3 regions of the Shewanella polaris genome follow, and region 2 is predicted to be linked to each of the others. Evidence: predicted binding sites of a transcription regulator. Region 2 holds the regulator's gene; each other region holds the start of a gene.

Region 1 (2,282 bases), 1.7 Mb from region 2:
TGCACCAATTGACCATCCTCTTCATAAGTACCTAAAAAGGATCGACAACCCATTGGGGTTTTAAATGAACCAGTGACTTCTACTACTTGGTCATAATTTAAAATATCAGGGTACATGCGCATAGTTGAACAAGTTAACGCCAGTTTTTTAATATCATAATTAGCGTCTGTTGCTTTATGATTAACACCGTCTTTAATGGCAAAGACCAATTTAGGAAATACTGCGGTTTTACGGTTTTTACCTAGGCCAGCCATACGTACAGTTAGCATTGATTTTTGAATTAAGCGACACTCCCATGACACACCTAACCCAAAACCGAAAGTAACAAACGGTGTTTGGCCATTAGCGGTATGCAAGGTGTTGACTTCATATTCAAGTGACTGGAATGCGTCATGACATTCTTTTTCAGTTTGCGTCATCGCATAACCTTCTACGTCAGCCACTTGCCATTTTTTTGCCACTACAAGATGTTTTTGATAGCTGATTTGTACAAACTCAGCTAACACTTCATCAATACGGTTAATCGTTGTGCCACCATAAATATGGCTGGCCACCTGGGCAATAATTTGTGCCGTAACCGCCGTTGCGGTAGAAATAGATTTTGGCGGCTCAATTTCAGCATTACCCATTTTAAAGCCATGGGTTAACATGCCAGCCAAATCGATTAACATGCAGTTAAACATTGGGAAAAACGGTGCGTAATCTAAGTCGTGATAATGAATTTCACCCTTTTCATGTGCTTCGACAACATCTTTAGGTAACAAATGAGTTTTAGCATAATGCTTAGCAACAATACCAGCGAGAAGATCACGTTGAGTTGGAATAACTTTGGCGTCTTTATTGGCATTTTCATTTAAAATTGAGTTGTCTGATTGCTCAACTAAGCCTCGAATCGCACAATTTAATTTACTTTGTGCTTCACGGTGTTTGTCTCTGTCATGACGGTATTCTATGTAATGACGTGCTACCGATTTAAAAGGCCCCGACATCAGTAAATTTTCAACGGCTTCTTGTAGTTCGAGAATATCCACTTCAGTTTTCGCAGCCATTTGCTGTTCAACCGTTTGTGCTAACTGCAATGCATATTGGTCATCGGCTTGACCCGCAGAGTCCATAGCGGCCACCACAGCTTCTTTAATACGACATCCATCAAATGCAGTACGACATCCATCTCTTTTCACTACAACTAGCATACGGCCACCCTCGAAAGCACTACATATAGCGCTTAAATTCAACATAAACACAAGATAGAGGGTATTAGACACGCTAATCCTGAGCGTTACTTTGATCCAGATCATAATTGTCGGCAGTACTTATAGTGAAAAATACCTTGCTGTTAGCCATAAATAATGTAGGGATTTACAGAGAACAAATACCACAGAAAAATTTAAAATTGTTTAACGAAATAGGATGTCTTTAGCTATAAAGCCTGTCATGTCCAAACGTCCCTAGTGTGTTAGCCTAAGACCATATTAATCACTATTAATGGATAATGACCCATTGATATCGACTAACTAATTGATTACTAATAGCGGTTTTATCGATAGACGCAAAGGTTAAGAAGAAAAAAGAAGTTAACTAGGAAAGTCATAATCAATGCAATTCTCGGAACCGACATGCCTATAGAGAAAAGATAGATAAGTTGCCCGACAGTAAGACGCAAGATATTAATAATCTAGGACAATGATGTACATTAAATAATAGACTTTATGTATAAAAGGCCTAATACATTAATAAAGCAGCATTTACACCAAGAGGCAGTGCCACGCATAGACATGCAAGCACTACCAGAATTGGAGACCGCTATTTGTTATTTAATGTCGCTTTAAGTAAATGTTGAATATCCATTACAGCTTGTTCGCCAGCTATAATGGCTTCTTTGGCACGATGAAACTCCATAGTGCCAATATCACCGACATCAGGAACAATACAAATATCAGGTGGCTCGCCCATTAAACGTGAGCGTTTATGGCGTTGCTCTAAAATATCCATTGATTGCGACATAACAGCCAACATACCTGGATGGGATTTTGAACTGCCAAGAGCAAACTTATCAGATAAGCCATTCATGTAATCTTTGCCTTTACCCCATAAATCCATAAAGCCAGATTCAAGCTCGCGCTTTTCATCGATAGGCTCAGACTTAGTCGCTTTTCGGCTTTTTACTTGCTCTGGAATTAAATGCATTTGCCCACGACGATGACCGTTTAAATCCACCGCAATAACGATATCGACTCCCATAGAACGCGCTAATGACACTGGCACAGGGTTAACTACGGCAC
Region 2 (2,282 bases):
CGCGAAATTGCTGATAAAATTGGTGCGTACTTATTTGTTGATATGGCCCACGTTGCAGGCTTAATTGCTGCTGGTGTTTATCCAACACCAGTCCCACATGCCCATGTCGTTACGTCTACAACACATAAAACATTAGCTGGCCCACGCGGCGGGATTATTATTTCTGCAGCCGATGACGAAGTGTTATACAAAAAACTTAACTCTGCGGTATTCCCAGGTGGCCAAGGCGGCCCGTTAATGCATGTTATCGCGGGTAAAGCGGTTGCATTTAAAGAGGCATTAGAGCCAGAGTTTAAAGTATATCAACAACAAGTGGTTAAAAATGCAAAAGCTATGGTTGAAGTGTTTTTAGCTCGCGGTTATAAAATCGTCTCTGGTGGTACAGAAAACCATTTAATGTTGGTGGACTTAATTGGCCGTGATTTAACAGGTAAAGAAGCTGATGCTGCATTGGGTAATGCAAACATTACTGTTAACAAAAACTCAGTGCCAAACGATCCGCGTTCACCGTTTGTTACTTCTGGTATCCGCATTGGTTCACCGGCTATTACTCGTCGCGGCTTTAAAGAAGCTGAAGCAAAAGAATTAACCGGTTGGATTTGCGATATTTTAGATGATGTATCTGACACTGCAGTTATTGAGCGCGTTAAAGGCCAAGTATTGGCCTTGTGTGCTAAATTCCCTGTATATGGTTAATCGCTATTGATGATAGGCATACAGGTTTAGGTTAACCTTGTGTCGCAAATAGGATAAACTTTAATGGCCGCTAATTGTTAGCGGCCATTTTTTTTCTGCAGGAGGTTCAATGCATTGCCCTTTTTGTAGCGCGACCGATACCAAAGTTATAGATTCTCGTTTAGTGGCAGATGGTCACCAAGTCCGTCGCCGCCGGGAATGTACCGAATGCCATGAACGTTTTACCACATTTGAAGGCGCTGAATTAGTCATGCCTCGCGTCATAAAACGCGACGGAACTCGGCAACCCTTTGATGAAGATAAGCTGCGTGGAGGCATGTTGCGGGCAGTTGAAAAACGTCCAGTCTCAATTGATGAAATAGAGCAAGCTCTCACCAAAATCAAATCAACATTGCGAGCCACTGGCGAACGTGAAGTTAACTCTGAAATGATTGGTAATCTAATGATGGAACAGTTAATGAGCCTTGATAAGGTTGCCTACATTCGCTTTGCGTCTGTGTACCGAGCCTTTGAAGATGTGTCTCAATTTGGTGAAGCCATAGCTAAACTGCAAAAATAATTACTGATTAAAGCAATGTTTATCGTGTGATGTGTCACTCGTGTAAATAACATCGCATCGGAAAAGAGATACCTACCATGCCTAACTGGTCTAGCTTCGATATTGAAATGATGAGCCGTGCCATTATGTTGGCAGAGCGGGGACGTTATACCACTCGGCCCAATCCTTGTGTGGGATGTGTGATTGTTGCTGATGGACAGATTATTGGTGAAGGTTTTCATCAACGAGCAGGCCAAGGGCATGCCGAAGTCAATGCTCTTCAAATGGCGTTTGATAATGGCTTTTCTACCGAAGGCGCGACCGCTTATGTCACTCTTGAACCTTGTAGTCATTATGGCCGCACGCCACCTTGCGCTTTAGGCTTGATAAACGCCAAGGTAGCTAGAGTTGTGGTTGCTGTTACTGATGCTAACCCAGAAGTGTCTGGCAGAGGTATTAACATGCTTCGTGATGCAGATATTCAGGTTGATGTGGGATTACTGACAGAACAAGCTTATGCGCTTAACCTTGGTTTTATGAAGCGGATGAAGACAGGACTTCCTTGGGTTACGGTTAAAATAGCCGCCAGTTTAGACGGTAAAACTGCGTTATCTAATGGGGTATCAAAGTGGATTACCGGTGAAGCTGCACGAGCAGATGTACAAAAGTATCGTGCTAGCCATTGCGCATTAATCACCGGTGTTGAAACCATTCTTGTTGATGATCCTAGCTTAAATGTTCGCTATGAAGCGTTAGGTGAACTAACTACTCATCATACCAAAGATGAAATATTCCAACCTTTAAGAGTGGTGCTCGATAGTCGAGCAAGATTAACTGCAGCTCAACAGTTGTTTGCGATTAAAAGTCCGATATTGTTAGTTTCTGGTCGTCATTATGCAGACAGTGTTAAAGCGACATTTCCTGAGCATGTGTCTTTTTTAGTATTAGAGTGTGACTCGTCAGGTAGAATCCCGTTATTAGCCTTGCTAACGTATTTAGGTGAAAATGCTAATGCTGTATTGGTTGAAGCGGGCGCCACTTTAGCTGG
Region 3 (2,282 bases), 1.3 Mb from region 2:
CTTGCTCATACTGAAGATATAAACGTTCAAATTCGACTTGATCTTCAAAGAATGCATCGTAAAGGCCAGGCACGTCTGATGGACTGAATAGGCTAATGTATTCACCTTTAATCAAACGTTGGTACATTAATTTGTTTAACTGCACACCGTAGTCAAGATGACGTACACGGTTATCGTCAACACCACGGTTGTTTTTCAATACAAGTAGCGATTCAACTTCTAAATGCCATAAAGGATAGAAAAGGGTAGCCGCACCACCACGTACGCCGCCTTGAGAGCAAGACTTAACCGCAGTTTGGAAATATTTATAAAAGGGTAAACAACCTGTGTGGAATGCTTCGCCGCCACGAATAGGGCTGCCTAAGGCACGAATACGACCAGCATTAATACCAATACCAGCGCGTTGGCTCACGTATTTAACGATAGAAGATGCGGTTGCATTGATTGAATCTAAGCTGTCATCACACTCAATTAATACACATGAACTGAACTGACGGGTAGGTGTACGTACGCCTGCCATAATTGGCGTAGGCAGAGAAATCTTAAATAAAGATGTCGCATCGTAGAAATCTTTAATGTATTTCAGACGGATTTCTTTCGGATATCGAGCAAACAAACATGCTGCTACCAAAATGTACAAAAACTGTGCGCTTTCATATATTTCATGAGACACACGATTTTGTACTAGGTATTTACCTTCAAGTTGCTTTACTGCTGCATACGAGAAGTTCATGTCACGCCAGTGATCAATATAGGTATCAAGAATGTCTAGTTCTTCGCGGCTATAGTCAGCCAATATATGCTTGTCATATTTACCAATATCAACCAACTTGGTGACATGATCATATAACTTAGGCGGTTCAAATTGACCAAAGGCTCTTTTACGTAAATGGAATACCGCTAAACGGGCTGCCAAAAATTGGTAATCAGGTGATTCTGGGGAGATCAAATCAGCCGCTGCTTTAATGATGGTTTCATGAATGGCTTCAGTCGGAATGCCGTCAAAAAACTGCAGGTGAGATCGAAGTTCTACTTCAGATACTGAGACGTTTTTTAATCCCTTGGCTGCCCAAGTGATCACGCGATGAATTTTATCTAAATCGATCGGTTCACGTTCGCCACTGCGTTTAGTGACTGTCATATTGCTATTCATTGAAGAGAGGCCTTGGTTCTATATCAAAACATGTGATCTGTTGTTGGATGCCGTGCTGCTGGATTCGATCCGAATCAGTTACAAAACAATTCCATGTTAAAACAATCAAGCTTAATGTATTCACAACATAGTATAAATACCAATACATTTAGTTAGCATCTACGTTCTTTATAATGTAAAGGCGTAGTGTTTTGATTGTCAGCCACACACAAGATATGGTGCTATTTAAAATCTTAGATACAAGATAATGAGGTTTGAGCCTTTTTGCAAGCCACAATTTCATTAACTTGTTGTGGATAACTTGAGGATAAACCGCAGGGTTAGTGACGGCTAACCCTAGAGCCCAAATTTATAACGAGTTTTTGATAAGTGATATTTTTTCAACCGTTAAATGAGAAAAATTCGATCGCTACAATAAACAGCGATCAATAAATTATGCTCATTTTTATATTGATCTTTTACCACTTTTGATCGTCAAGTGATCGTGATCATAATCAATAATTGGTGATTCACCATAAAGACTCATTTGTTGATATCCCATCACTGAATGTCATTATTCTGCAAAAAATTGTTTTAACGATGCACCGTGTTTAAATTGACATCTTGACGGCCATAAATCGGGCGTATCATGGGGTGATAAATATCCCCAAAGCGCGACACCTCCAAGCATATTAGCATTATGTGCAGCGACTAAATCACGCTCTGCGTCACCTAAATACAAAATATGTTCTGGTGGTGTTGCTATTTGCTGCGCCGCTAACAACATTGGTGCCGTATGTGGTTTGGCATAACGGGTGCTGTCACCACTAATGATTGCTTTAAGCTGATGAGTTAAATTTAGTTTTTCAATGAGAGGTCGAGCAAAACGAGCAGGTTTATTGGTCACCACCCCATAAGGGATACCTTGCTGATCTAATAATGTCAGCAGTTCAGGTAAATCTGTAAACAAGCGGCTGTAATCGCCATTAATACGGGCATAGTGGTGTAGTAACCCTTGTTGAATACGGATTTGCAATGCTTCATCAGCATCCGGAATAGCCGTTTTAACCAAAAATAAACTGCCGTGAGAGGCTGCATGACGCATTTTATCGAGTGGCTGAGCGCTAAAACCCGCATCATCCAAACTCAA

The links. The regulator NrdR, encoded in region 2, represses ribonucleotide reductase genes. The targets are predictions, from matches to a motif close to AAACACNANATNTNGTGTTT.
Region 1: nrdD (anaerobic ribonucleoside-triphosphate reductase) is a predicted target of NrdR. The motif match lies at 1,239-1,258, and genes of this name have one in related genera.
Region 3: nrdA (class 1a ribonucleoside-diphosphate reductase subunit alpha) is a predicted target of NrdR. The motif match lies at 1,358-1,377, and genes of this name have one in related genera.

The regions. Positions count from the first base shown of each region.
Region 1 covers NZ_CP041036.1:1,736,364-1,738,645, reverse strand. Annotated here, with positions in the region: gene nrdD (anaerobic ribonucleoside-triphosphate reductase) at 1-1,193, opposite strand, end outside; gene rssA (patatin-like phospholipase RssA) at 1,804-2,282, opposite strand, start outside.
Region 2 covers NZ_CP041036.1:3,434,519-3,436,800, reverse strand. Annotated here, with positions in the region: gene glyA (serine hydroxymethyltransferase) at 1-696, shown strand, start outside; gene nrdR (transcriptional regulator NrdR) at 806-1,255, shown strand; gene ribD (bifunctional diaminohydroxyphosphoribosylaminopyrimidine deaminase/5-amino-6-(5-phosphoribosylamino)uracil reductase RibD) at 1,333-2,282, shown strand, end outside.
Region 3 covers NZ_CP041036.1:2,122,576-2,124,857, forward strand. Annotated here, with positions in the region: gene nrdA (class 1a ribonucleoside-diphosphate reductase subunit alpha) at 1-1,153, opposite strand, end outside; gene FH971_RS09285 (HAD family hydrolase) at 1,707-2,282, opposite strand, start outside.